Regions from separate parts of the Shinella sp. GW835-FHT14H05 genome, predicted to be linked through region 1. Evidence: predicted binding sites of a transcription regulator. Region 1 holds the regulator's gene; each other region holds the start of a gene.
What was found. Region 1 encodes LexA, which represses DNA repair genes until DNA is damaged. Its sites were predicted from a motif close to TGTTCNNNNTGTGTTCNG; they were not measured.
Positions count from the first base shown of each region.

Region 1 (9,752 bases):
GCCTTTCGCGCTGAGGGCATCGGCCGCGCCGTGTTGTCCGGCTCCGTGCGCCGCCGCCCGGAATGGCGCGATATTCGCGCACCGCTGAAGGCGCTGACGGCGCTACCGTCCGTCGTGCGTACGCTGCTGAAGGGCGGCGACGATACCGTGCTGAAGATGGTCATCCGCCTGATCGAGGCCGAGGGCGTGCGTGTCGTCGGCGCGCAGGACATCGTGCCCGACCTTCTCGGCAGCGAAGGCCCGCTCGGCGCCGTCGCGCCGGATGAGGCCGCCAGAGCCGACATTGCCGCCGCCGCTGCCGCGGCGCTTGCGCTCGGCCGGCTTGACGTGGGGCAGGGCGCCGTCGCGCTTGGCGGCCGTGTCGTGGCGCTGGAGGGTGCGGAGGGCACGGATGCGATGCTGGAGCGCGTGGCGGGCCTGCGCGCCGCCGGCCGCATCTCCGTCCGCCGCAAGGGCGTGCTGGTAAAGCTCTGCAAGCCGGAACAGGACCTGCGCGCCGACCTGCCGTCCATTGGCGTCGAAACCCTGCGCCGCGCCCATGCCGCCGGGCTTGCCGGCATTGCGGTGGAGGCCGGGCGCTCGCTGGTGCTGGAGCGTGCGGCGCTGGTGGCCGAGGCGGATGCGCACGGCCTCTTCGTCATAGGCATCGTGCCGGAACGGACGGAGGTGCGGCGATGACGGAAAGACCCTTGAAAATCGGCATCATCGCCGGCGAAGTGTCCGGCGATCTCCTCGGCGGCGACCTGATCGCGGCCCTGCGCAAGGCCCATGCCGGCGAAATCGACCTTATCGGCGTCGGCGGCGAGGCGCTGCAGGCGCAGGGGCTTCAATCGCTGTTCGACTTCTCTGAACTCTCCATCATGGGCATTTCGCAAGTGTTGAAGCGCCTGCCGTCGCTGCTGCGCCGCATCCGCCAGACAGCGGAAGCCATCATCGCCGCGCGCCCGGACATGCTCGTCATCATCGATAGCCCGGATTTCACCCACCGCGTCGCGCGCCGCGTGAGCAAGGCGCTGCCGGACCTGCCGGTCGTCAACTATGTCTGCCCGAGTGTGTGGGCCTGGAAGGAAGAGCGTGCGCCGCGCATGCGCGCCTATGTCGACCATGTGCTCGCGTTGCTGCCCTTCGAGCCCGCCGTGATGGCGCGCCTCGGCGGCCCCGCGACCACCTATGTCGGCCATCGGCTGATCGGCGATCCCGATATCCAGCGCGTGCGCGCCGCAAGGCTCGCCCAGCCGGCGCGCAGCGAACTCGTCTGCCTGCTGCTTCCCGGCTCACGCAGCACTGAAATCAGCCGCCTGCTGCCGGCCTTCGGCGAGGCCGCCCGGGAGTTGACCGCCCGCACGCCCGGCACGCGTTTCCTGCTGCCGACCCTGCCGCGGCAGGAGGCGCTTGTGCGCAAGCTGACGGCCGACTGGCCGGTGAAGCCGCAAATCACCCTCTCCACCGCTGAAAAATGGCAGGCCTTTGCCGAGGCCGATGCCGCGATCGCGGCATCCGGCACGGTCATCCTGGAGCTTGCGCTCGCCCGCGTCCCGGTCATCTCCACCTACCGGCTCGACTGGCTGGCGAACCTCTATCTCGGGCGGATTCGGGTCTGGACCGCGGCGATCCCGAACATCATCGCCGACTATGCCGTCGTGCCGGAATACCTGAACGACATGGTGCGTCCCGGTGCGCTCACGCGCTGGTTCGAGCGGCTTTCCGCCGACACGATCGAGCGCCGCGCCATGCTGGAGGGATATGACCTCGTCTACGAGCGCATGCAGACCGAGCGCCCGCCCGGCGAGACCGGCGCGGCCGTCATCCTCGATCTCCTCGCAACAAAAAAGCCCGGTCGAAACTGACCGGGCTTTTTCATGTGGTTCTGCCGAAAAATCAGCGCTTGGAAACCGGCAGGTAATCGCGCTTCGGTTCGCCGATATAGAGCTGGCGCGGGCGGCCGATGCGCTGTTCCGGGTCTTCGATCATCTCGTTCCACTGGGCGATCCAGCCGACCGTGCGGGCGAGCGCGAAGAGCACGGTGAACATGGTGGTGGGGAAGCCCAGCGCCTTCAGCGTGATGCCGGAGTAGAAGTCGATGTTCGGATAGAGCTTCTTCTCGATGAAATACTCGTCCGTCAGCGCGATGCGCTCGAGTTCCATCGCGACTTCCAGCATCGGATCGTCCTTGATGCCGAGCTCGCCGAGAACCTCGTGCGTCGTCTTCTGCATGATGCGTGCGCGCGGGTCGTAGTTCTTGTAGACGCGGTGGCCGAAGCCCATCAGGCGGAACGGGTCGTTCTTGTCCTTGGCCTTGGCGACATATTCCGGAATGCGCTCGACCGAGCCGATTTCGGCCAGCATGTTCAGCGCCGCTTCGTTGGCGCCGCCATGCGCCGGGCCCCAGAGGCAGGCGATGCCGGCCGCGATGCAGGCGAACGGGTTGGCGCCCGAAGAGCCGGCGAGGCGAACAGTCGACGTCGAGGCATTCTGCTCATGGTCGGCATGCAGGATGAAGATGCGGTCCATGGCGCGGGCCAGAACCGGGTTCACCACATAGTCCTCGCAGGGTACGGCAAAACACATGCGCAGGAAGTTCGAGGCGTAGTCGAGGTCGTTCTTCGGGTAAACGAAGGGCTGGCCGATATGGTACTTGTAGGCCATGGCGGCGATCGTCGGCATCTTGGCGATCATGCGCAGCGAGGCGACCATGCGCTGGTGCGGATCGGTGATGTCGGTCGAGTCGTGGTAGAAGGCCGACAGCGCGCCGACACAGCCGCACATGACGGCCATCGGATGCGCATCGCGGCGGAAGCCGGTGAAGAAGCGGCTCATCTGCTCGTGCACCATGGTGTGGTGCGTGACGCGGTAGTCGAAGTCGTCCTTCTGGGTCTTGGTCGGCAGTTCGCCGTACAACAGAAGGTAGCAGACTTCGAGGAAGTCGCCGTGTTCGGCAAGCTGCTCGATCGGGTAGCCGCGGTGCAGAAGCACGCCTTCGTCGCCGTCGATATAGGTGATCTTCGATTCGCACGAGGCGGTGGAGGTGAAGCCGGGATCGTAGGTGAAGGCGCCGGTATTCTTGTACAGCGTGCCGATGTCGATCACATCGGGACCGATCGTGCCGGATCGCGTCGGCAGCTCGACCGACTTGCCACCGAACGATACATCCGCGATTGTTCCTGTCATAACGATCCTCCGTTGTTTCAAATGGTGGCACAGTTTCGTGCCGCAACCATGAACATGCTCGTTTTGCTAGCCCATTTACGATGCGCTGCCAAGCGATACCAAAGGCAAATTGTGCATTGCGATAACGGGCTTTCCGGCAACGCAATATCTACCCTTTCCGGCAAGTTGCAAGCAACTTCTGAGGGTGGTTTTCGTGTTGCGGAGGGCGCATGCTTTCTGTTTGGCTTATTATTAATTCACCCTACTTTTGATTGAATATTCTTGCGGCGGGTTGCATAATCGCCTGGGGAACCGGCGGGGCCGAGTGCATGGCCAGGATCGACATCGCGGAGAAGCAGGCGGCGCGCGAGGCAGAGGCCTGGGGCGTCGCGCCGGCTGGCGATTCGCTGCCGATACCGGCTCTGCCAGTGCCTCGTCGCAAGGCCGCACTTGTCGCCTATGCGCGCTACGCCGGTCGGGTTCGGGAAAGCCTTGCCGGCCAGAGAATCGATGCCGCCTTTGCCGAGGAGCGGGCGCACGGCCACTTCTTCCTGTTCGTGCCGGTCTTTCTCGGCATCGGAGCCGCCCTGTGGTTTGCCGCCGCCACCGATCCGCCAATTTATGCCCTGCTGCTTCTTGCCAGCGTTACGTTCTGGCCTGCCTGGCAGCTGCGGTATCGGGAGGACTGGGTGGCGCTCGCCGCGGGTGCCGCTTTTCTCGTTCCCGTGGGCATGCTGCTTGCGGCCGTGGAAAGCAGCCGGCTTGACACCGTCATCCTCGATACGCCGGTCACCACGCAGATCAGCGGCCGGGTGCTGTCCCGCGAAAGCGACGAGCGCGGGGCGATCCGCTACCGTATCGCGCTTGAGGCGACGCGCGATCCGGTGCTGAAGCGGCCACCCGGCGTCGTCACGCTGCTTGCCCGCAGTCGTCATGAACCGATCGCGATCGGCGCAGGCATAACGGGGCGTGCGCGCCTCGGGCCCCCGTCCGGCCCGGCCTTGGCCGGCCTCAACGATTTCGCCTTCGATGCCTATTTCGCTGGCACCGGCGCCGTCGGCTATTTTTACAGTGCGCCCAAAGGTGTTGCGACCGGTGAGGCGGGGCTGGAAGGCCGGGTCCGGCAGGAGATCGCGCGCTGGCGCAACAACCTGACCGAGCATATTCGGGGCCGCATCGGCGGCGATGCCGGGGCGATCGCCGCGGCACTGGTGACGGCGGAACAGCGGGCGATCGGCGCGGACACGGTCGAAGCGCTGCGGCAGGCGGGGCTTGCCCATGTATTGGCCATTTCAGGGCTCAACATGGTGCTCGCCGCCGGCACCTTCCTCGTCGGCGCGCGCATGCTGATGGCGCTGATCCCGGGGTTTTCCGAGCGATATCCGGCCAAGAAGATCGCCGCGGCCGGCGCGCTCATCATGGTGACGCTCTATATCCTCGTCTCGGGCGGCGCGCTGTCGGCCGTGCGATCGTGGATCATGATCTGCGTCATGCTTGTCGCCGTGCTCTTCGGGCGATCGGCCATCAGCCTGCGCAATGTCGCGCTTTCGGCGATCCTCATCCTGCTGGTGACGCCATCTGCCGTCACCAATCCAGGTTTCCAGATGTCCTATGCGGCGACGCTCGGGCTTGTCGCGGGCTACGCGGCCTGGCGCGAGCGGCCGATGCGGCGGGAAAGCCGGGGAGGGCCGTTGCAACTGTTCGGCGGCTCGCTCGGCCGTTTCTTCGGCGGGCTCATGCTCTCCTCGTTGATCGGCGGTTTTTCCACGCTGATCTATTCCATCGGCCATTTTCACCGCATCCCCGCCTATGGCCTCGCCGGCAATCTTCTGGCGATGCCGGTGATCAGCACGATCGTCATGCCCTTTGGCCTCATCGCAGTGCTGCTGATGCCGTTCGGCCTCGATGCCATCCCCTTCGCGATCATGGGCAAGGGCATCGAATGGATGATCGCGCTTTCGATGTGGGTCGCAAGCTGGAAAGGCGAAATCGTCACCGGTCAAATTCCGCAGTCCGCTTTCCTGCTAATCGGCCTCGGCGGCGGCCTGGCCTGCATCCTGCGCACCCGGCTGCGCCATGCCGGCACGCTGCTCGTCATGCTCGGGATCGTCATCGCCTGCTGGCCGGACGAACGCCGCGCGCCGGAAGTGCTGGTCTCGGAAGACGGCCGTCTCGTGGCGATCCGGCGCGGCGACACCGTTGCAACGAACCGCGCAAGGCCGCCGGATTTCATCTATGCGCAATGGCGCCGCGCGCTGCGGCTCGGCGATCTCATCAAGCCGGAGATGCGCAAGAGCGAAGGGCTGACGGTAGAGGAGGTCGGTGAAACCGCTGAAGGGACTGAAAAGCAGAGGAAGCCGCGCCACAAGGCGGATCGGCAGAGGGCGAAGGCCGCCATGGCATCCGCCCTGGAGGCCGCAGGAAAGGGCAGGGGCTTCATCTGCGAAACAAAGGCATTCTGCGCCGCTGTTTCGCCGAGCGGTTGGCGGATCGTCACGCTGGAAGACCTCGCCTTCCTCGGAACCGCCTGCGATGCTGCCGACCTCGTCGTCGTGTCCCAAGCCCTGCGGCTGGAGGAATGCCGCTCCGGAGCCCGGCTGATGACGGCCCGCCATTTGCGGCGCACGGGCGCACTGGAAATCCAGCCCGACGCCGAAAAGGCCGCTTCAACACTTTCCGACGCCGAGATCACCCCCGCCATCGAAACCCTCGACCGGCCCTGGTCTCGCCACCGCACCTATGATTGGCGTAGCGGCACCTTCGAGGCCGAGACGGCGCTCAATGATAGCGGCGAATGAGGCCGACGAGCTTGCCCTGGATCTTGACGCGGTCCGGCCCGAAAATGCGGGTCTCGTAGGCCGGGTTTGCGGCTTCGAGCGCAATGGAGGCGCCCTTGCGGCGGAAACGCTTAAGCGTCGCTTCCTCGTCGTCGACGAGCGCCACGATGATCTCGCCCGGATTGGCGGTGGTGGCGTTGCGGATGATCACGGTGTCGCCGTCGAGGATGCCGGCCTCGATCATCGAGTCGCCCTTGACCTCCAGCGCATAATGATCGCCGTTGCCGACCATCTCGGCCGGCACCATGATCTCGTGGGTGTTGTTCTGGATGGCGGAGATCGGAACACCGGCGGCGATGCGTCCCATGACCGGCACGGAGACCGACAACGACATGTCCGCTTGCGGCGTGCGCTGTACGGGGGCGGCCGGCACGGGCTGCTTGCCGCGGCTGCCTTCGATGACGGCCGGCGAAAAGCCGCGGCGCGGCTGGAGGCTTGGCGAATAGGCTTCGGGAAGCTTGATCACTTCCAGTGCCCGCGCCCGGTTGGGCAGGCGGCGGATGAAGCCGCGCTCCTCCAGTGCCGTGATGAGGCGATGGATGCCGGACTTGGATGCGAGATCGAGCGCATCCTTCATCTCGTCAAACGAGGGAGGAATACCGGACTCCTTCATCCGTTCATGAATGAACAGGAGAAGTTCCTGTTGTTTCCGCGTGAGCATGGCCCCTCCACCGAGAATCTTGAAACAATCCAGAATCGTGAAACAAATCCAGAACAGACACTATCTGTTCCATATGTGTTCCGCAAGGCCTTGGAAATAATAATATTGTTCAGACGGAGGGTTCGCGCAGGAGAAGTACTTCGCAGAGATCGCCTTGGGGAACGGCCGGGGCGTTTGGCGGTCGGATCAGCAAGCCTTCCGATTCGGCGAAGACCTTCATCATCGAGGAATCCTGCTTGCCGAAGGGGGTGACGCGCAGGTCGCCGGCCGGTCCCCGGACGATGCGGGCGCGGACATAATCCTGCCGCTGGTCGTTTTCCTTGAGCGGCACGGCGGCGATGGCCGGGTGCCGGCGGTTTTTTGCGGGCAGGCGGGCGAGGCGGCGCACCAGCGGCTCCAGGAAGAGCAGCGAGCAGACGAGGCTTGAGACCGGGTTGCCGGGCAGGCCCAGCACCTGGATATCCCCCAGCCGGCCGACCATCAGCGGCTTTCCCGGCCGCATGGCGATTCGCCAGAAATCGAGCTCCATGCCGGCCTCGCCGAGCACCGGCTGCACGAGGTCGAAATCGCCGACGGAGGCGCCGCCGAGCGTCACGAGCACGTCGATATCGAGCGCCAGGGCGTTTCGCACGGCTTCCAGAATCGCCTGCTTGTCGTCGCCGACGATCCCGAGGTCGATCACCTCCGCGCCGGCCGCCCGCGCGAGCGCCGAAACGCCATAGGTGTTGGACGCGATGATCTGGCTGGCGCCGGGCGGCGTTCCGGGCGGGACGAGCTCGTCGCCTGTCGCAAGCACCGCGACGCGGGGGCGGGCGTAGACTGTTAGCGCCGGATGGTTCATCGCAGCGGCGACGGTCAGGCGGCCGGCATCGAGCACGGCGCCGGCCTTCAGCACGGTCTCGCCTTCGGAAAAATCCTGTCCGCGTGGGCGCACATGGCGGCCTTTTGGAGTGAGGAAGGTCGTGCGGATGCGGCCGTCTTCCAGCTTTTCCGCGTCTTCCTGCAAAAGCACGGTATCGGCGAAGGAGGGCAAGGGCGCGCCGGTGAAAATGCGCACGGCCTCGCCCGGGCCGGCAGAGCCTTCGAAGGCGTGACCGGCGGAGGAGAGGCCGACGACCTTGAGGATGGCGCCGAGTGTAGCGATATCCGCGTGGCGGACGGCGTAGCCGTCCATGGCGGAATTGTCGAAAGGCGGCTGGGTCAGGCGCGCGGCGATGTCTTCGGCGAGGACGCGGCCTTGCGCGTCATGCAGCGAAACCGTCTCTGTCCGCTGTGTCGGCTTGGGCCGGGAAAGCAGGCGGTCGAGGGCGTCGGCGACGGGGAGGAGCGACATCAGGCGTTTGCCCGCTTGTAGTCGCCGGAGCGGCCGCCGGATTTTTCGACGAGCCGGATGCCGCCGATCTCCATCTCGCGGTCGGCGGCTTTCGCCATGTCGTAGATGGTGAGGCAGGCGACGCTGACGGCGGTGAGCGCCTCCATTTCGACGCCGGTGCGGCCGGTGAGCTTCGCCATGGCCTCGACGCGCAGGCCGGGCAGGGTACGGTCCTCGCGGATTTCGACGGCGACCTTGGTGAGCATCAGCGGGTGGCAGAGCGGGATAAGGCTCGACGTCTGCTTGGCGGCCATGATGCCGGCAAGGCGGGCCGTGCCGATCACGTCGCCCTTCTTGGCATCGCCCTTGAGGATGAGATCGAGGGTCGCGGGCGCCATCCGGATGAAGCCTTCGGCAACCGCGATGCGCACCGTTTCGGCCTTGTCGCCGACATCCACCATGTTGGCTTCACCGGAGGCATCGATATGGGTCAGCGTGGCGGCCTTTTCGGCCATCATTCGGCCGCCAGCATGCCGGCGGAGCCGGTCAGCAGTTCGCGGGTCGCGGCGGCCACGTCCTCCTTGCGCATCAGGCTTTCGCCGACGAGGAAGGTGGAGATGCCGACCTTGCCGAGGCGTTCACAATCCGCATGGGTGAAGATGCCGCTTTCGCCGACGAGCAGGCGGTCGTCGGGCACCATGCCGGCGAGCTTTTCCGACACCGCGAGATCGACCTCGAAGGTCCGCAGGTTGCGGTTGTTGATGCCGACGAGCTTGGATTTCAGCCTGAGCGCCCGTTCCATCTCCGGTTCGTCGTGCACTTCGATCAGCACGTCCATACCGAGCGAAAAGGCGGCGTCCTCCAGCATCTTCGCATCGTCGTCGCTGAGGGACGCCATGATGATGAGGATGCAGTCGGCGCCCCAGGCGCGGGCTTCCAGCACCTGGTAGCTGTCGAACATGAAGTCTTTGCGCAGCGCCGGCAGCGCGCAGGCCTGGCGGGCGGCGGTGAGGAATTCGGGCGCGCCCTGGAAGCTCGGCGTGTCCGTCAGCACCGAGAGGCAAGCGGCGCCGCCGGCCTCATAGGCCTTGGCGAGCGCCGGCGGATCGAAATCCGGGCGGATGAGGCCCTTGGAGGGGCTGGCCTTCTTGATTTCGGCGATCAGGCCGAAACTGCCGGCGGCTTTTCTGGCCTTGAGGCTCGCGAAGAAGCCGCGCGGCGGCTCCTGGTCGCGGATCTGGGCGCGAAGCTCGGCGGGGGCCACGCGCGCCTTGGCGGCGGCGATTTCTTGCAGTTTGTAGGCTTCGATCGTTTTCAGGATATCGGTCATGGCCAATCCTACTCCGCATGGCCTTCGTTGGAAACCGAAACGAGGCGTTCGAGCACCGTGCGGGCGCGACCGCTTTCCAGGGCTTCGGTTGCCTTCGCCATGCCGTCCTTCAGCGTTTCCGCCTTGCCGGCAATGAGAAGGGCGGCCGCGGCATTGGCGAGCGACACGTCGCGATAGGGCATGTGCGCGCCGCCGAGCACCGAAAGGAGGGCGGCGGCGTTGTGTGCGCCGTCACCGCCGCGGATGTCGTCGAGCGTAACCTGGGGCAGGTCGAAATCGGCGGGCGTCAGCTCGAAGGTGCGGATCTTGCCGTCTTCGAGGGCTGCGACCTGTGTGGTGCCCGTCGTGGTGATTTCATCGAGGCCGGAACCGTGCACGACCCAGATGCTCTCGGAGCCGAGATCGCGCAGCACTTCGGCGAGCGGCACCAGCCATTGCGGCGCGAAGACGCCGAGGAGCTGGCGC
Region 1 covers NZ_JBXAFY010000001.1:1,450,939-1,460,690, forward strand. The annotation lists gene AC1Q6Z_RS07100 (LpxI family protein) at 1-678, shown strand, start outside; gene lpxB (lipid-A-disaccharide synthase) at 675-1,847, shown strand; gene gltA (citrate synthase) at 1,879-3,168, opposite strand; gene AC1Q6Z_RS07115 (ComEC/Rec2 family competence protein) at 3,477-5,945, shown strand; gene lexA (transcriptional repressor LexA) at 5,926-6,645, opposite strand; gene AC1Q6Z_RS07125 (molybdopterin molybdotransferase MoeA) at 6,755-7,978, opposite strand; gene moaC (cyclic pyranopterin monophosphate synthase MoaC) at 7,978-8,472, opposite strand; gene trpC (indole-3-glycerol phosphate synthase TrpC) at 8,472-9,287, opposite strand; gene trpD (anthranilate phosphoribosyltransferase) at 9,296-9,752, opposite strand, start outside.

Region 2 (9,752 bases), on a different contig from region 1:
CCACGACGGCGCAAAGGGCGACCTGCCGTTCCGCATCGACTATGTCGAGGAACTGGGCTCGCAGCGCCTCGTGCACGGCGTCGTCGGCGACCAGCCGCTCGTCGCGGCCATCCCCTCCGAAATCCCGCTGCCGGAAACCGCCTCGCTCTCCATCGCCACGGCCAAGCTGCACTTCTTCGACAGCAAGAGCGGCCAGCGCATCGACTGGGTGGGCGAGGGCGCCGTCGCAGCCAGCATTCCCGCCATGGAGGTCGCCGCATCATGATCCGCGAAACCGTCGGCCGGCTGGCTGCTCCCACCAGCGTAGAACGCGCCGCCATTGCCGGCCTCGAAAAATCCATCGCCGCGCACGACGCCCATATGGCCGATCTCGCCTGCATGAATGCGGTGGAGGCCGGCGGCAGCGCCGAACGCGCCGAGCCGCTGCCCTTCCCCTTCACGGTCGCCGCCTGGAACCTGGAGCGTTGTCTGTTTCCAATGGAAAGCGCCGAACATCTGGGTGCCACCGGTGCCGAGATCGTGCTGCTCTCCGAGATGGACGACGGCATGGCCCGCACCCGCCAGCGCCACACCACGGCGGAAGTCGCCGAAGAGCTCGGCATGGCCTATCTCTACGGCGTCGAATTCGTCGAACTCGGCCTCGGCTCCGATACTGAACTGGAATTCTGCAAGGACCAGTTCAACCGTCGCGGCCTGCATGGCAACAGTCTGCTTTCCACCGTGCCGCTGCACGAAGCCTTCCTGCTGCGCCTTCCCGGCGAGCGCCTGTGGTTCACGGGCGAGGTCGACCAGCCGCGGCTCGGCGAGCGCATGGCGATCGGCGCGGTGATCAACACCGAATCCGGCCCGCTCGTGCTGGCCTCCACCCATTTCGAAAGCGCCACCACGGCCTCCTATCGCGAGCGCCAGATGGTCGGCCTCATCGATGCGCTGGAGGAGGCCTTCCCCGGCCGCCCCATGCTCATCGGCGGCGATCTCAACACCGGCAACCACGCCGACGGCGATTTCGAAGCGGAAGGCCTGTTCGCCCGCGCCGCCGAGCGCGGCTTTACCCGCCACGGCGGCCCGCTCGACGTCATGACGACGCGCCCCAGCCTCATCACCCGCTGGCCCGAACGCTCGATGAAGCTCGACTGGTTCCTGTCGCGCGGCCTTGCGGTCTCCGATACGCGCATCGTCTCCTCGCTCTCGCCGGCCGGCCGGCCGCTTTCCGACCACGACCTCATCACCTGCCGCATCGACGGTTTCGCCTGAGCGACGCGCGCCCGTTGCGCTCGCCCCTCGGGCACCTTAAATGTGTCGGGCATTCCTGAGGGGACTTTTCATGGCAAAGATCAAGAACGTCGCGGTCCAGATGGACCATGTGTCGACCATCAATATCGCCGGCGATTCCACCTTCGCCATGAGCATCGAGGCGCAAAACCGCGGCTACAAGCTCTTCCACTACACGCCGGATCGTCTCAGCCTGCGCGACGGCACGGTCTACGCCACCGTCGAGCCGATGGAACTGCGCGACGTCAAGGGCGACCACTACACGCTCGGCGCCCCGGAGCGCATCGATCTCTCGACCATGGACGTGGTGCTGCTGCGCCAGGACCCGCCCTTCGACATGTCCTACATCACGTCGACGCACCTGCTGGAGCGCATCCACCCCAAGACGCTCGTCGTCAACGACCCCGCCTGGGTGCGCAACTCGCCGGAAAAGATTTTCGTCACCGAATTCGCCGACCTGATGCCGGCAACGCTGATCACCCGTGATCCGGTCGAAATCCGCCGCTTCCGCGACGAGATGGGCGACATGATCCTGAAGCCGCTCTACGGCAATGGCGGCGCCAGCGTCTTCCATTCGACGAAGGACGACCGCAACCTCTCGTCGCTCCTGGAAATGTTCGGGCAGATGTTCCGCGAACCCTTCATCGCCCAGCAATACCTGCCGGACGTGCGCAAGGGCGACAAGCGCATCATCCTCGTCGATGGCGAGCCCGTCGGCGCCATCAACCGCGTGCCCGCCGAACACGATGCCCGCTCCAACATGCATGCCGGCGGCCGCCCCGAGCCGACGGAGCTGACGGCGCGCGAAAAGGAAATCTGCGCCCGCATCGGCCCCGCGCTGCGCGAGCGCGGCTTCCTGCTGGTCGGCATCGACGTCATCGGCGACTACATGACCGAGATCAACGTGACCTCGCCCACCGGCATCCGCGAAGTGAAGAAATTCGGCGGCGCCGACATCGCCGCCCTGCTCTGGGATGCTATCGAAAAGAAGCGCTAATGGTGCGCGCGGGGCGTTCCGTTCGCGAACGTCCCGCCTTCGTTCCGCAAATGCAACCGTGCACAACCAGCACGCGGAAAATCTTTGCGCAAGTTCTATAATTGTTCTTGTTTCATTCCGAATTCCATGCCAGATTTCCAGCTGCAACCCAGGGGCGGTTGCGAGGGTCGTTTTCGGCCAGGGCGAGCGGAGTCCATCATGGTGGCGCGGGTCAGCACGATTGCGTTTCAGGGCATCGAAGGCGTGCCCGTGGATGTCCAGGTCATGGTGGCGCCCGGCAAGGTCGGCATGCAGATCGTCGGCCTGGCGGACAAGGCGGTCGCCGAAAGCCGTGAGCGGGTGCAGGCAGCCCTGCACGCCTCCGGCCTCTCGCTGCCGCCGAAGCGGGTGACGGTCAATCTCGCGCCCGCCGATCTGCCGAAAGAGGGCAGCCATTACGACCTCGCCATCGCGCTCGGCCTCATGGTGGCGCTCGGCGCCCTGCCGGGCGATGCGCTGGACGATTATGTCGTCATCGGCGAACTTAACTTGGACGGCACGATTGCCGCAGTCGCCGGCGCGCTGCCTGCCGCCATGGGCGCCAATGCGCTCGGCAAGGGCGTGATCTGCCCGGCGGAAAACGGCGCGGAAGCCGCCTGGGCCGGCGGCGGGCTTGATATTCTCGCGCCGCGCAGCCTCATCGCGCTGGTCAATCATTTCAAGGGCACGCAGGTCCTCTCGCGCCCCGCCCCGGCGATCCGCGCGCCGGCCGGCGACCTGCCGGATCTCGCCGATATCCGCGGCCAGGAAAGCGCCAAGCGGGCGCTGGAAGTGGCGGCCGCCGGCAACCACAATCTCCTGATGGTCGGCCCGCCCGGTTCGGGAAAGTCCATGCTCGCCGCCCGCCTTGCCGCCATCCTGCCGCCGCTCTCGCCGGCGGAGCTCCTCGAAGTCTCGATGATCCACTCCATCGCCGGCCAGCTCTCCGGCGGACGCCTGTCGGACCGTCGGCCCTTCCGCACGCCGCACCACTCCGCCACCATGGCCGCCCTCGTCGGCGGCGGCGCCCGGGCACGGCCGGGAGAGGCCTCGCTTGCCCATAATGGCGTGCTCTTCCTCGACGAACTGCCGGAATTCTCGCCGCAGGCGCTCGATGCGCTTCGCCAGCCGCTCGAAACCGGCGCATGCATCATCGCGCGCGCCAACCATCGCGTCAGCTACCCCGCCGCCGTCCAGCTCGTCGCCGCCATGAATCCCTGCCGCTGTGGCATGGCGGGAGAACCCGGCCGCCAATGCGCCCGCGGCCCGCGCTGCATGAGCGAGTACCAGGCCCGCGTCTCCGGCCCGCTGATGGACCGCATCGATATCCGCATCGACGTGCCCGCCGTCTCCGCCACGGACCTCATCCGCCCGATGGCGGCCGAGGCGAGTGCAACCGTCGCCCGCCGCGTCGCCCGCGCCCGGGCCTTGCAGATCGACCGTTTCGCCCGTCTCGGCATGGGCGGCGTGACGAGCAATGCGCGCGCCTCGACGGCGCTCGTCGAAAAGGTCGCCGAACCCGATCCCGGCGGCCTCCAGCTCCTGCGCGACGCCGCGGAAAAGATGCGCTTCTCCGCCCGCGGCTACCACCGCATCCTCAAGGTGGCCCGCACGCTGGCCGATCTCGACGAAGCCGCAATCGTCGGCCGCATCCACCTGGCGGAAGCAATTTCTTATCGCATTGTCGGGGATCGAATGGCGGCAACGGCGTGATTGCGCGGCGGGGGCGGAATCAACGCCAGCCGTCCGCTGATACTAGGCCGGACCCTTAAAGACCGCTTCGATCCGGTGCCCGTCTGGATCGATGACGAAGGCAGCATAATAGGTTGATCCATAATCGGGCCGAAGCCCCGGGGCTCCATTGTCGCGCCCGCCGGCGGCGAGGGCTGCCTGATGGAAAGCATCCACGGCCTGCCGGTCCGGCGCGGCAAAGGCGACATGGAAGCCGGTGCCCGGTGCCACGGCGGCATCGCCATGCTCCTTGAGGGCGAGCTTGTCGCCGCCGCCGGGCGGTCCGTAGCCGACGGCCTGGTCCGGTTCGCCGGGCCGGATATCCGACCAGACCCGTCCACAGCCGAGCGGCGCGAGCGCGGCGTCATAGAAGGCGGCTGCGCGCACAATATCCGAAACGCCGAGGGAGAGGTGATGGATCATGCTGTCCCGTATGGGAAAGGCCCGCCGCGCGCTGGCGCAACGGGCCGCCCGATCTCAGCCGCCGAGGCCTTCGAAAAGCGCAGTCGAAAGATAGCGTTCGGCGAAGGAGGGGATGATGACGACGATGGTCTTGCCGGCATTTTCCGGACGGCTGCCCACCTTGACGGCGGCGGCCAGTGCCGCACCGGACGAGATGCCGACCGGCACGCCTTCGAGCCGCGCAACGAGGCGGGCATTTTCGAAGGCCTCGTCATTGGTGACCGGAACGACCTCGTCATAGACCGAGGTATCGAGGATCGCCGGGGCAAAACCGGCACCGATGCCCTGGATCTTGTGCGGGCCGGGATTGCCGCCGGAAAGAACCGGGCTGTCGGCCGGCTCCACTGCGATGACTTTGAATCCGGGTTTCTTCGCCTTCAGCACCTGGCCGGCGCCGGTGATCGTGCCGCCGGTGCCGATGCCGGAAACGAGGATGTCGACCGCGCCCTCCGTGTCGTTCCAGATCTCTTCGGCCGTCGTCTTGCGGTGAATTTCCGGGTTGGCCGGGTTTTCGAACTGCTGGGGAATGATGGCGTCCGGAATGCTGGCGGCCAGTTCCTCGGCTTTCGCGATCGCGCCCTTCATGCCCTTCGGCCCCTCGGTCAGCACCAGTTCGGCGCCGAGCAGCGCCAGCATCTTGCGGCGCTCGACGGACATGGTCTCCGGCATGGTGAGGATGAGGCGATAGCCCTTGGCGGCGGCGGCGAAGGCGAGCGCGATGCCCGTATTGCCCGAGGTCGGCTCGACCAGCGTCGACTTGCCGGGCGTGATCTTGCCCTGCGCTTCCAGCGCCTCGATCATTGCAACGCCGATGCGGTCCTTGACGGAGGCGATCGGGTTAAAGAATTCGAGCTTTGCGAGAAGGTTGGCGACGACGCCCTTCTCCTTGGCGAACTTGTCGAGCCGCACGATCGGCGTGTCGCCGATCGTCTCGGTGATGGAGGCGTAGATTCGGCCGCGGCCGGGCTTGCGGGTGTCGGTCATCGGGGGCTCCCTCGGTTCTCGTTACCGGAGAAGATAGGAGCGAATGCCGCCGGAGACGAGTCCGGATTTCGCGACAAAAGCGTTCGAAGCGGAATATTCGGACACCGATCCGGGAAAAGCCGGATCGATAACCTCAGGCCGCGCGGGTCGCGATATAGGCGGCCGTGCCGGCGAGAATGCCTGCGGCCACGCGGTTCATCCGCTGCAACGCCTTCGGCTGCTTAAGCAGAAGCCGGGCGCGCGAGGCAAGCGCGATATAGGGCACGAGCACGATCAGCAGCACGACGAAGGTCGCGGCGAGCAACACGCCATATTCCTCAAGGCCGATCGCTTCGAGGTCGACCAGCGTCGGCACGAGCGCCACGTAGAACAGCATGGTCTTCGGATTGCCGAGCGTCACGAACAGGCCGGAAAGGAAGGACATGGTCATGCTGGTCGAGCGCCGCGCCTCGATATTCTGCGGCAAGAGGCCGGTCGTCCAGAGCTTCCAGGCGATGTAGCCGAGATATAGGGCGCCGGCGATCTTGATCAGCATGAAGGTCGTGGTGAAGGTCTGCGCGATGAAGGCGAGGCCGAGGATGACCGCGGTGAGATAGATCATGTCGCCGAGGATGAGGCCGAGCCCCATGAAGAAGGTCGGCCGGAAGCCGGAGCCGAGCGCGCGGGCGACGATCGCCGTGATCCCGGGACCGGGAATGATGGCGGCGATGAACAGCGCACCGCAATAGGCGATCAGCACGGCAATGGTCATGGCAGGCTCCTTGGGCTGACGCTCTTTTAGCGCCGCCGATATCCTGCGGCAATGGTTTTGCGGCCGGCGCCTTGCCGCAAGCGCGGCTGCGGGATAGTCCTTCGTCAGATCGTCCAAGGAGAGCATGCCATGCCAGACCTGACCGGCCTTGCCGCCTTCGCCCTCATCGCGCTCGGCATGGTGCTCACCCCGGGGCCAAACATGATCTACCTCGTCTCCCGCTCGATCTGCCAGGGGCCGGCGGCTGGCCTCGTGTCGCTCTGCGGCGTGGCGCTCGGCTTCGTCTTCTATATGCTGTCGGCGGCGCTTGGCATCACCGCACTCGTGATGGCGGTGCCCTATGCCTATGATGCGCTGCGGCTTGCCGGCGTGCTCTACCTTGCCTGGCTCGCCTGGCAGGCGCTGCGCCCCGGCGGCCGCTCCGCCTTCGAGGTCAAGGCCCTGCCGCGCGACGGCAACCGGAAACTCTTCCTGATGGGGTTCCTGACGAGCCTGCTGAACCCGAAGATCGCGGTGCTCTACCTGTCCCTGCTGCCGCAGTTCATCGATCCGGCAGAAGGCAGCGTCTTTCTGCAATCGCTCGTGCTCGGCGGCACGCAGATCGCCATCAGCGTCAGCGTCAACGCGCTGATCGCCGTTTCGGCCGGCTCGATTGCCGCGCTCCTCGCCGCCCGCCCGCGCTGGCTTCTGGTGCAGCGCTGGCTGATGGGCACGGTGCTGGCCGGGCTCGCGCTGCGCATGGCGATGGAAGCCCGCCGCTGATCAGAACTCCGCCATCGGCGACAATGCGAAGGGCTGGTCCGGTCGCAGATCGGGCGCGGCGTGCAGCATGAGCACCATATCGCCCTCATCCGAAACGGCCTTGCCGTCCCATCCCAGATGATCGGGCGCAAAGTGCACGATGACCCGAGAGGGTGCGACCCGCAGGCTCGCCACAATATCTGCGAGGCGCGGGATGTGAGCGCCGACGATATCCAGCAGTTCAAAGCCGCCGTCCTCGCCCGCCTGCCAGGCAATGACGGCATCGTGCTCTTCCATCAGGTCGAGCCGCAGGTCCGGCATCAGCGATGCGTTGAAGAGGAACATTTCCCGCTGCCGCAGCGGCGCGAAACGGTCGGACACTGGCCGGCGGCCATCCAGTAGCCGGCTAAGCAAGGCAATGTCGGCTTCGCTTCCGATGTCCAGCCGCCGAACCGGGCTGGCGCGCCCTCCCACGGGTGCAGCGCCGGCAAACCGATGCTGCGCCAGCACGCGAAAACCAAGGTGCGTGTAGAGGTCCGGCTTGTCGGTCAACAGCGCGACCGCTTCGAAACCTTCCGCATCGCAATGGTCGAGCGCCGCCTCCATCACGTCGCGAAAAAGCCCTTGACCGCGATGGCTCGGCCGCACGGCGCCGGATTGCAGGCCGGCGGCGCGCACGAAGGTGCCGTTGATGACGAGCGGCAGCGAGAAGGCGCTGATATTGGCGATGCAGGTGCCTGCGGCGTCGAACCACGCGAAGGGCACGCTGGTCGGGTCCGGCCCGCCCAGCCGGTCGAGCGCGGTGATGTCGATGCCGAACGTGTCTTCCAGTAGATTGGCAAGCGCGCGCCAGGCGGCGCTGTCGCCCAGATAGTCGGAGCGGAGGACCAGCCCCGGCCGGTCGGCAGGCATGGTTCTAGCGCACGCCCGTGGAGCCGAAGCCGCCGGCGCCGCGGGTGGTTTCGCTGGTTTCCGTCGCCTCGCGCACGGCGACCTGCGTGACGGGCGCAATCACCATCTGCGCGATGCGCATGCCGCGCTCGATGACGAAGGGTTCTTCACCGAGATTGGCGAGCAGCACCTTCACCTCGCCGCGATAATCACTGTCGACCGTGCCCGGCGTGTTGAGGCAGGTGATGCCGTGCTTGAAGGCGAGGCCGGAACGGGGACGGATCTGCCCCTCGTAGCCGTGCGGGATTTCGAAGACGAAACCGGTCGGCACGAGCGCGCGTTTTCCCGGGGCCAGCGTCAGCGGTGCATCGACGGCCACGCCGGCGCGCAGGTCCATGCCGGCGGCACCCGATGTCTCATAGGCGGGAAGCTCGATGCCCTCGCCATGCGGCAGGCGGACGAGCGAAAGGGTGGGCTGGGTGGGGGCGTGCGCGTTCATGCGCCCATAAGCCGGCCACGGCACAATCCCGTCAATTGCATCTTCCGGGCGGAGCCTGTAAAGACCGCGGCAACTCACAGGATATTGCAGAAAATGGCCGAAACCCTTGCCGAGGCGGTCTCCCGCCGCCGCACCTTCGCGATCATCGCGCACCCGGACGCCGGTAAAACCACCCTCACCGAAAAGCTGCTTCTGTTCGGCGGCGCCATCCAGCTCGCCGGCGAAGTGAAGGCGAAGAAGGACCGCATCCAGACCCGCTCGGACTGGATGAAGATCGAGCGCGAACGCGGCATCTCGGTCGTCACATCCGTGATGACCTTCGAATATGACGGCAACGTCTTCAACATTCTCGACACGCCCGGCCACGAAGACTTCGCGGACGACACCTACCGCACGCTGACGGCGGTGGATGCGGCCGTCATGGTCATCGACGCCGCCAAGGGCATCGAGCCGCGAACGCTGAAGCTGTTCGAAGTCTGCCGCCTGCGCGACATCCCGATCATCACCTTCGTCAACAAGATGGACCGCGAGAGCCGCGACCCGTTCGAGATTTTGGACGAGGTGGAAGAGAAGCTGGCGCTCGATACGGCGCCGATCACTTGGCCCGTCGGCCGGTCGAAGTCGTTCTGTGGCTCCTATCATCTCGCCGACCGCACCTTCCGCGGCTCGGATACGCAGGTGCAGCCGACGAAGATCGACGATGCGACGGTGGTGGCGAAAAACCTGCCGGAAAACGAACGCACCGCCTTCATCGAGGAGCTGGAGCTTGCCCGCGAGGCCTGCCGGCCGTTCGACCGCGAGGCTTTCCTCGAAGGTCACCTGACGCCGGTCTTCTTCGGTTCGGCGCTGCGCAATTTCGGCGTGCGCGACCTCATCAACGCGCTCGGCGCCGTCGCGCCGCCGCCGCGCGACCAGGTGGCGGATGTGCGCAAGGTCCATGCGTCCGAGGACAAGATGACGGCCTTCGTCTTCAAGATCCAGGCGAACATGGACCCGAACCACCGAGACCGCATCGCCTTTGCCCGCGTCTGCTCCGGCATGCTGGAGCGCGGCATGAAGGTGCGGCTCGCCCGCACCGGCAAGCAGATCGGCCTGTCGGCGCCGCAGTTCTTCTTCGCCTCGCAGCGCCAGCTCGCCGATACGGCCTATGCCGGCGACGTGGTGGGCATTCCAAACCACGGCACGCTCCGCATCGGCGATACGCTGACGGAAGGCGAGGCGCTGGTCTTTGAAGGCGTGCCGAACTTCGCGCCGGAAATTCTGCGCCGCGTGCGGCTGGAAGACGCCATGAAGGCGAAGAAGCTGAAGGAAGCGCTCCAGCAGATGGCGGAAGAGGGCGTCGTGCAGCTCTTCTCGCCGGAGGACGGCTCGCCCGCCATCGTCGGCGTCGTCGGCGCGCTGCAGCT
Region 2 covers NZ_JBXAFY010000004.1:204,542-214,293, reverse strand. The annotation lists gene AC1Q6Z_RS15595 (sn-glycerol-3-phosphate import ATP-binding protein UgpC) at 1-265, shown strand, start outside; gene AC1Q6Z_RS15590 (endonuclease/exonuclease/phosphatase family protein) at 262-1,254, shown strand; gene gshB (glutathione synthase) at 1,325-2,269, shown strand; gene AC1Q6Z_RS15580 (YifB family Mg chelatase-like AAA ATPase) at 2,468-4,000, shown strand; gene AC1Q6Z_RS15575 (VOC family protein) at 4,043-4,441, opposite strand; gene cysK (cysteine synthase A) at 4,496-5,464, opposite strand; gene AC1Q6Z_RS15565 (LysE family translocator) at 5,598-6,215, opposite strand; gene AC1Q6Z_RS15560 (LysE family translocator) at 6,345-6,977, shown strand; gene AC1Q6Z_RS15555 (GNAT family N-acetyltransferase) at 6,978-7,868, opposite strand; gene dut (dUTP diphosphatase) at 7,873-8,346, opposite strand; gene AC1Q6Z_RS15545 (peptide chain release factor 3) at 8,440-9,752, shown strand, end outside.
Region 2: the regulator LexA is predicted to act here: its motif matches at 2,361-2,378, upstream of AC1Q6Z_RS15580 (YifB family Mg chelatase-like AAA ATPase).

Region 3 (9,752 bases), 330 kb from region 1:
TGTGCCGCTCGGCTGAGGCCGGGCTGGCGCTCGCCCCTTCGGCCTGCTAGCTCTTGCATCAGAGACCGCCGGAGCCGACCTTGCAGGACATAACCGACCTTTCCGCCCTTGCCCTTTCCGCTGCCATCGCCGAGCGCAGGCTCGATTGCCGAAGCGTCATGGCGGCCTATCTTGCCCGCATCGAGGCGATCAATCCGCGCATCAACGCCATCGTCAGCCTCCGCCCGGCGGAAGACCTGCTGGCCGAGGCGGAGGAGGCCGATCGGGCGCTCGCGGCGGGAGAGCATCGCGGCTGGCTGCACGGTCTGCCCTTCGCGGTGAAGGATCTCTCCGAGGCGAAGGGCATCCTCTGCTCGTTTGGTTCGGCCAACTATGCGGATTTCGTGCCGGACTATGACGACATCCATGTCGAGCGCATCCGGGCGGCGGGCGCCATCGTCATCGGCAAGACCAATGCACCGGAAATGGGCCTCGGCTCGCACAGCTACAATCCGGTCTTCGGCGTCACGCGGAACCCTTACGATACCGGCAAGAGCGCCGGCGGCTCCTCCGGCGGTGCGGCGGCGGCGCTTGCGGCACGATTGCTGCCGGTGGCCGATGGCAGCGACATGATGGGGTCGCTGCGCAACCCCGCCGGCTTTAACAACGTCGTCGGCTTCCGCCCGTCCTTCGGCCGCGTGCCCTCGCTCGGCAACGAACTTTTCCTCGGCCAGCTCGCCGTCAACGGGCCGATGGGGCGCAGTGTCGCCGATGTCGCGGCCCTTCTCGCGACGCAGGCGGGGCACGATCCGCGCGATCCGCTGTCGCTGGTCGACGAGGATCTCTCGCTTGACGGCAGCCGCGATCTCTCCGGCGCCCGCATCGGCTGGCTCGGCGATTTCGGCGGTTACCTGCCGTTCGAGCCGGGCGTACTGGAACTCTGCCGTGAGACGCTCGACGTCTTCCGGCGGCTCGGTTGCACGGTGGAGGAGGTTGCGCCGGGCTTCGACATGGCGCGGCTGTGGCAGACCTGGCGCACGCTGCGCCATTTCCTGGTCGCCGGCGGGCAGGCCGCCGACTACGACGATCCGGCGCGGCGCGCCAACATGAAGCCGGAGATGCTTTGGGAAGTCGACAACGGCCGCGCGCTTTCGGCGGCGGAGGTCTATGCGGCGTCGCTCGGCCGCAGCGACTGGCATCGCTACGTCGCGGGCCTGTTCGAGCGCTATGATTTCCTCATCCTGCCTTCGGCCCAGGTCTTCCCGTTCGATGCGGAACTCGATTGGCCGAAGGCGATCGACGGGCGGGTGATGGACACCTATCACCGCTGGATGGAGGTGGTCATCGGGCCGACGCTCGCCGGCCTTCCCGTCGCCGCAATGCCGGCCGGCTTCGGGGCAAACGGGCTGCCCGCGGGCATCCAGATCATCGGCCGCGCGCGGGCCGATCGCGACGTGCTGGCGGCCGCCGCGGCCTATGAAAAGGCCACCGACTGGCTCGCCCGGCCTCCCCAGTTTTAGGGATGCGGGGCGCAAGGCCACGTCATCGCCGCATTCTCGTGACAGGCAGCCTTGCCGGGCGGTGAGGACACCCCGGCGGATTCCTTCAAAAACACGAGGCGCCGTTTAGGAATTGCTTACCATATTTCGTCATTCTTTGCTCGTTCGGCAGAAGTCCGGGGCGCGTGGCCCCGATGCCTGCCGCCAGCGTAAAGGCCCTCGGACTGTCTGTTCCGCGGCCGCGTCGAGTAACGAGTATCGGGTAACGAGTATCATGGCGTCTGTGTACAGTTCCGCGCGTTCCGCGTCGAAATCCCGTCGGGGCCGTTCCGCGGGCATCCTTCTCAGCACATTGCTTGCCTGCGGCGTCATCGCCGGGTCCGCCTGGGCGGTTGTCTCGACGCTCGGTGCCATGCAGGAGGCGGCAACGTCGCTTTCGGACGGCAAGAAGGCCATTGCCGGCACTCTCCATATCAAGACCCCCGGCAAGGAAAAGGTTGCCGACCGGGTGGTGAAGATCGCGAAATTCTCGCGTCTCTCCCAGCCCTCGGAAAGCGAGCTTCGCCAGAAGCAACTGACCGCCGAGGCGATCCAGGTCGCGCACCAGCGCAAGATCTCGGTCCAGCTCGCTTCCGCCGTGAAGCGCGAGAAGGCCAAGGCGGCGTTGATCGAGGCGGCCTATGCCCGCGCCGAGCGCTCCGTCGAACAGGAAAAGGCGATCACCGGCCAGCCGGCCATGGTGACCGCGCTCGTCGAGGACACCTCCGCCCGCAAGGACATCCAGCCCTTCGGCCTCGTCATGCAGAAGCCGCAGACGGAAGAGGAAAACCTCCTCAGCCAGATCCCGTTGCCCGAAGCCAAGCCGGCGCTCGAGACCGTCGTCATCGAAAAGCCGGTGGTGGTGGAAGAAGAAAAGCCGGTCGCGCGCAACAATCGCGAAAAGGCGAAGGACAAGGACAAGGAAGAGGTCGCTTACGCCAAGCCCGACCGGTCGCTGTTCGGCAACCTGTTCAAGGGCGGCAGCGGCAGCAGCAATGGCACGGGTTGGCTCGGCAAAGGCACGCGCGTTGCGATCTACGACGTTTCCAACGCGACGGTCTACATGCCCGACGGCACGAAGCTGCGCGCCCATTCCGGCATCGGCAAGATGCGCGACAATCCGCGCTACGAGCACGTCAAGATGAACGGGCCGACGCCGGCCGGCATCTACCGCCTGAAGATGCGCGAGCGGCGCTTCCACGGCGTCGAGGCGATCCGCATGACCTCCATCGACGGGCGCGACCCGAAGAACCGCACGGGCCTCCTGACGCACACCAACCTCCTGCGCAACCAGAAGGGCTCGCATGGTTGCGTCGCCTTCCAGAACTACGAGCCGTTCCTCAACGCTTTCAAGCGTGGGCACATCACCATGATGATCGTGGTGCCGGAACTGCCGTCGTCGCGCACCCAGCTTGCCGCGCTCTACCGCAAGGCCGGCGCCTGACATTTTTCGCGTGACCCCTAAAACCGGCGCCCTGTTAGCGCCGGTTTTGTATTTTCAGGCCACGGGCACAAATTTTCTCCGAATGTTGTGAACGATAACCATTTGGTTTAGCGAATGCTAAGAATTTTGGGTCAATTTTAGCCGACTTCTCTTGATGGCCCGGCTGCCGAGGCCACATCGACGTGGGGACCCAGACGTGACTGCCTTCGATTTCGGATTGAATTCCCGCTCCGTGCTTGCCGCGATGAACCGCTCCCAGGCGATCATCGAATTCGACCTCTCCGGCAAGATCCTGCACGCCAACGAGAATTTTTTGCACGCCGTCGGCTACGGGCTTTCAGAGGTGGTCGGCCAGCACCACCGCATGTTCGTCGACCCGGCGGAGGCCGCATCGGCGGAATACGCGGCCTTCTGGGCGCGGCTTGCCGAAGGGCATTTCGACCGGCGCCAGTACAAGCGCATCGCCAAGGGCGGCCGCGAGATCTGGATCGAGGCCTCCTACAATCCCGTCTTCCGCGGCAAGAAGCCGGTGAAGGTGGTGAAGTTCGCGACCGACATCACGGCCATGAAGCGCAAGGCGATGGAGGATGAGGGCAAGCTCGCGGCGCTGAGCCGGGCGCAGGCGATCATCGAGTTCACGCCGAAGGGCGACATCCTCGGCGCCAACGAGAATTTCCTCGCCACCCTCGGCTACCAGCTTTCGGAAATCGTCGGCCGGCATCATTCCCTGTTCTGCGCGCCGGACTATGTGGCGAGTGCGGCCTACAAGGATTTCTGGGCGCGCCTTGCCGAAGGGCACTTCGTGTCCGACCAGTTCACCCGCGTCACCAAGGTTGGCAGCCGTATCCATATCCAAGCCTCCTACAACCCGATCCTCGATGCCGATGGCAAGGTCTTCAAGGTGGTGAAGTTCGCCACCGATGTGACGGAGCGCGTGCGGGCGATCGAGGAGATCGGCGCGGGGCTCGGGCGCCTTGCCGAATGCAACATCCGCATGACGATCGACCGCGAATTCATCCGCGAATTCGAGCCGCTGCGGCGGGATTTCAACAATTCGATCGGCGCCTTCCAGGAAACCCTCTCGCAGGTGCTCGACCAGACCTATATCCAGAACCGTAGTGGCCAGGAGATGCGCAAGGCGGCAGAGGATCTCTCGGAACGCACGCGCCAACAGGCTGTCGCGCTCGAAGAAACCGCAGCAGCACTGACGCAGGCAACCGTCGCCGTGCGTTCTTCGACCGACCGGACGCGGGAGACGCGCAAGCTCGTACAGGACGCCCGCGCCTCGGCAAACAGCTCTGCCGACGTCGTGAACAATACCGTGAGCGCCATGCAGCGCATCGAGGCCGCTTCAAGCGAGATCAGCCAGATCATCGGCGTCATCGACGAAATCGCGTTCCAGACCAATCTGCTTGCGCTGAATGCCGGCGTGGAGGCCGCGCGGGCGGGCGAAGCGGGCAGGGGCTTTGCGGTCGTTGCGCAGGAGGTTCGCGAACTGGCGCAGCGCTCCGCAAAGGCGGCGCGCGAGATCAAGACACTGATCACCAATTCCAGCGCTGAAGTTAAGGATGGTGTGCGTCTCGTCGGCGAAACCGGCCGGGCCCTTCGCGAAATCGAAAACTTCGTCGAAGAGATCGACCATAATGTCGACGCGATAGCGACCTCTGCCGCCGAGCAGGCGAGCGGTCTCGAGGAGATCAGTGCTGCTGTTTCGGATGTCGACCGTATCACGCAAGAAAACGCCGCCATGGTGGAGCGCACGACCTCGACGAGCCAATCCCTGGCCGACGGTGCGATAACGCTCAGCGACCTTGTCAACCGGTTCCAACTCAACCGTCGCACGCTTCGCCGTGACGGCAGCGAAATCTGGACGCCGGAAGAGCGCGCCGCCCGGCTCGGCGCGGTGCGCAAGGCCTCCTGACCGATTCAAGGCGGGGTCGTTCTTATGGCCCCGTCATTTCCTTTCGACGAAACCGTCCAGCACACGTTTCTGTCCGGCGCGGTCGAAGTCGATCGTCAACTTGTTGCCCTCGATCGCCGCGACATTGCCGTTGCCGAATTTCAGGTGGAAGACCCGGTCGCCGACGGAAAATTTCGACGGCTCGCTCGTGGTCGATTTCGCCACCAGTTCCCCTTCGATCATGCGCGAGCGGGGGCCGCTTTCGCCATAACCGACGCGCTCGACGGCGTGGCCGGAGCGTGAGCCCCAGTTGTCGCGCGTGGCTTCCGTGCGGTTTGCCTGGGCGCGGCGCCAGCCGGGGGACGAGTAGTTGTTCTGGAACGGCTCCTGCTTGTCGAAGCGCGACTGGCCGTAGCCGCCGCGACCGTAACCGCCATAGGACTGTTCCACCTCGGCCACTTCCACATGCGCTTCCGGCAATTCGTCGAGGAAGCGGGAGGGGAGCGTCGATTGCCAGAGGCCGTGGATGCGGCGGTTGGAGACGAACCAGATGTGGCAGCGGCGTTTTGCACGCGTGATGCCGACATAGGCGAGGCGGCGTTCCTCCTCCAGGCCCGAGCGGCCGCCCTCGTCGAGCGCGCGCTGGTGCGGGAAGAGGCCTTCCTCCCAGCCGGGCAGGAAGACCGTCTCGAATTCGAGGCCCTTGGCCGAATGCAGCGTCATGATCGAGACGGCGTCGAGTTCGGCATTCTGCTCGGCATCCATGACCAGCGAAACGTGGTCGAGGAAGCCGCGCATCGATTCGAACGCTTCCATCGAGCGGATCAGTTCCTTGAGGTTGTCGAGGCGCCCCGGGCCTTCCGCCGACTTGTCGGCCTGCCACATGGCGGTATAGCCGCTCTCGTCGAGGATCTGCTCGGCAAGATCGGTGTGCGGCATGGTCTCCAGGAGCGACTGCCAGCGGCGGAAATCCGTGACGACGTCGAACAGCGCCTTGCGCGCCTTCGGCTTCAGCTCGTCGGTCTCGATGATGTCGGATGCGGCGGCGAGCATCGGTATGTCGCGGGCGCGGGCATAGTCGTGCAGGTTGCGGATCGTCGTGTCGCCGAGGCCGCGCTTCGGCGTGTTGACGATGCGCTCGAAGGCGAGGTCGTCGGCCGGCTGGCTGACCAGGCGGAAATAGGCCATGGCATCACGGATTTCGAGCCGCTCGTAGAAGCGCGGGCCGCCGATGACGCGGTAGTTGATGCCGAGCGTGACGAAACGGTCTTCGAACTCGCGCATCTGGAAGGAGGCGCGCACCAGGATCGCCATGTCGTTGAGCTTGTGCTGCTTGCGATGGAGCTGCTCGATTTCCTCGCCGACGGCACGCGCCTCTTCCTCGGAATCCCAGGCCGCATGCACGACGACCTTGTCGTCGTCGGGATCCTTGCGGTCGGTGAAGAGCGTCTTGCCCAGCCGGTCCTCGTTATGCGCGATCAGGTGGCCGGCAGCGCCCAGGATATGGGCCGTCGACCGGTAGTTGCGCTCCAGCTTGACGACGCGGGCGCCCGGGAAATCCTTCTCGAAGCGCAGGATGTTGTCCACCTCCGCGCCGCGCCAGCCGTAGATCGACTGGTCGTCGTCGCCCACACAGCAGACGTTCTGCGGCGTGCCCTTGGGGCGCTGGGCGAGCAGGCGCAGCCACATGTACTGGGCGGTGTTGGTGTCCTGGTATTCGTCGACGAGGATGTAGCGGAATTTCTGGTGATATTCGGCCAAGACATCCGGATTGGCGCGGAACAGGCGGATCGGGTGCAGCAGCAGGTCGCCGAAATCGCAGGCATTCAGCGTCTTCAGGCGATTCTGGTAGGCGATATAGAGTTCTCGGCCCTTGCCGTTGGCGAAGGCGCGCGCGTCGCCTTCCGGGATCTGCGCCGGGTCGAGGCCCTTGTTCTTCCAGCCGTCGATCATGCCGGCGAACTGCTTTGCCGGCCAGCGCTTGTCGTCGATGCCCTCGGCCTGGATGATCTGCTTGATCAGGCGCACCACATCGTCGGTGTCGAGGATGGAGAAATCGGAGCGCAGGCCGACGAGTTCGGCATGGCGACGCAGCAGCTTCACGCCGATCGAGTGAAACGTGCCGAGCCAGGGCATGCCCTCGACCGCGCCGCCGACGAGGAGGCCGATGCGCTCCTTCATCTCGCGCGCAGCCTTGTTGGTGAAGGTCACGGCCAGCATCTGGCTCGGATAGGCGCGGCCGGTGGCCAGGATATGGGCGATTCGGGTGGTTAGCACGCGCGTCTTGCCGGTGCCGGCGCCCGCGAGCACCAGCAGGGGACCGTCGAGCGTTTCCACCGCCTCACGCTGCTCCGGGTTGAGGCCGGAGAGGTAGTCGGGCGCGCGGTGGGCATCGCGGGCCGCCATGGCGCGCGCGGCGATACCGCCCGCCGGCTTTTCCTTTGGCGCCGGGGGCTTTCCGGAAAGCTGCGGGTCCTCGTCGAAGAAGGGAATGTCGTCGTAACCGCTGATCATGCGGCTCAATGTAGTGATTCGGTCTCGAAAGACCAGTTTTCCGTTCTGCTTTTATTCCGCGGGGAAAAACATTGGCCAGAAGATTGTGGAAAGCCGCGCCCTTCAGGGCGTGGCGCGGTCCGCATCGAACACGGCGTCCACGGGCAGCTGGAGGGCGGTCGCAAGCTGGTTCGTCTTGCCGGCAAGCGAGACGATGGCGAGCAGTTCCGCATATTGCGCATCTGTCATGCCCTTGGCCTTGGCCGCGGCCGTATGAGAATGGACGCAGTAGCTGCACCCGTTCGTCACCGAGACGGCGATATAGAGCATTTCCTTGACCAGCGGATCGAGCGTCGAGGGCGTCGCCATCACGGCCTTCACCTCCGCCCAGATGCGCTCCAGGAGCGCCGGGTCGAAGGCGAGGTAGCGCCACATATTGTTGACGAAATCGGATTTGCGGGTGGCGCGGATGTCGTCGAACACCGCCTTCACGCGCGGATCGGCTTCGATGTCTTCAGCGGGTTTGACGGTGCTCATGGTTCCTCCGGAAGAAAGGCCGGCGGGCAAGCCGCCGGCCAATGGGGTCAGGCCAGTGCGAACACGCGGGCAGGGCCGCCCGTGCCGCCGCGCACCTTTGGCGCGCCCACGATGAGGGTCGCGCCCTTGGCCGGAAGCTGGTCCAGATTGGCGGCCGCTTCAAGCCCCCAATGGCCCGAGGCAAGCCAGGAATAGTGCGTCGCGAAATCCGGCGAGATGCCGTAGTCGAGCGAGAGCGTATCGACCGCGATGCCCACGGCGCTGGAGTTTTCCGCCAGATACTGCACGGCTTCGACGTGGAAGCCGGGGAAGTGCATCTTGCCCTCGGCGTCCGCATTGCGGAACTTGTCGGTGCCCAGATGTTTGTCCCAGCCAGAGAGCAGCGCCACGCAGGCCTTTTCCGGCAGGTCGCCATTGGCGGCGATCCAGGCCTTGATGTCGTCCGGTGTCAGTTGCGCATCCGCGTTCGCCGCCGCCTTCTCGCGGATATCGATGACGGCGAGCGGCACGACGAGGTTGGAGACCGGGATTTCGGCCACCGACTTGCCATCCTCGGAAAAGTGCAGCGGCGCATCGACATGGGTGCCGGTGTGCTCGTTCACCCGCAGTTCGAAAAGATTGAACTTGTGTTCCTTGTAGTTGAACTTCTGCTCGCGCCAGAACTGCTGCTGCCCGAAGAAAGTCGGAAACTCCTCGTAAAGTTCATGGGTGAGGTCCGTCGCCTTGCTCGGCGCTTGCGCGAGCGCCGGGCTCAGCGCACCGGAGCTGGCTGCCGCCACAGTTGCGGCGCCCGCAGCGGCGGCACGGAAAAAGTTTCTTCTCGAAAGCATGCGGTTCTTGACGGTATCGATGACGCAGGCGTCGCACATGGTTCTTCCCCCTGTCGGTGAATGCGTTGATGAAACAATACTGAAATAAGGCTCGACCATACTGGCGCAAGAAAGCTATCACACGCACCGGATCGGTCCAGTCACGCGCATGCTCGGATAGGGGGTGGCGAGGGAAGATTTCTCCACCTTTTCTTACATTTCGGTAACAGAACAGACCGCCAATCTTACATTTCGGTAATGATCGTATTCTTTCATTGCCCGTTCATTTGCAAAGCGGGATACTTGGTCTATGTCGCACTGCAACAGGTGACGGTTCGCTTCCATCGGAGACAGATTGCATGCGGGTTTGGAAACAGCTCCTCATAAGCCTCGGCGTCATTTCGGCCGGGGTCTTGCTCTGGGGTCGCTTCGTGCCCGGGGCGAACGACATGCTGGAGGCCGCGGGCCTCCCCGGCACGCTCGTCGCAGCCATCGCGCCGGCCGGTGAAGGCCAGACCGAGGGGGGCCGCGAAGGCGGCCGCCGCGGCGGTTTCGGCGGTGGCCCGGTGCTCGTCGCCACCAAGCCCGTCGCCATGTCCGTCGTCAACGACCGGCTGAACGCCATCGGCGACGGCGAAGCGATCCGCACCGTCACGGTGACACCTTACGCCACCGGCAACCTCACCGAAGTGCTCGTCGAATCCGGCGACCGGGTGGAGCAGGGCCAGGTGATCGCCCGCCTCGACAGCGACGAGCAGCGCATTGCCGCCGACCAGGCGCGTGTGGCGCGCGAAAGCGCGCAGCAGAAGCTGAAGCGCGTCCAGAGCATCAAGTCCTCCATGAGCGTCGCCGAATTGCAGGATGCCGAGACCGCGCTGAAGGCGGCCGAACTGGTGTTGCAGAATGCCGAACTGACGCTGCGCCGCCGCGATATCACTGCGCCCTATGGCGGCGTGGTCGGCATCATCTCCGTCAATGCCGGCGATTACGTCACCACCACCACGGCGATCGCCCGCATCGACGACCGCTCGGAAATCCTCGTCGACTACTGG
Region 3 covers NZ_JBXAFY010000001.1:1,118,917-1,128,668, forward strand. The annotation lists gene AC1Q6Z_RS05500 (anthrone oxygenase family protein) at 1-16, shown strand, start outside; gene AC1Q6Z_RS05505 (amidase) at 81-1,499, shown strand; gene AC1Q6Z_RS05510 (DUF2778 domain-containing protein) at 1,753-2,961, shown strand; gene AC1Q6Z_RS05515 (methyl-accepting chemotaxis protein) at 3,206-4,882, shown strand; gene AC1Q6Z_RS05520 (ATP-dependent helicase) at 4,916-7,375, opposite strand; gene AC1Q6Z_RS05525 (carboxymuconolactone decarboxylase family protein) at 7,478-7,891, opposite strand; gene AC1Q6Z_RS05530 (cyclase family protein) at 7,939-8,760, opposite strand; gene AC1Q6Z_RS05535 (efflux RND transporter periplasmic adaptor subunit) at 9,060-9,752, shown strand, end outside.
Region 3: the regulator LexA is predicted to act here: its motif matches at 7,417-7,434, upstream of AC1Q6Z_RS05520 (ATP-dependent helicase).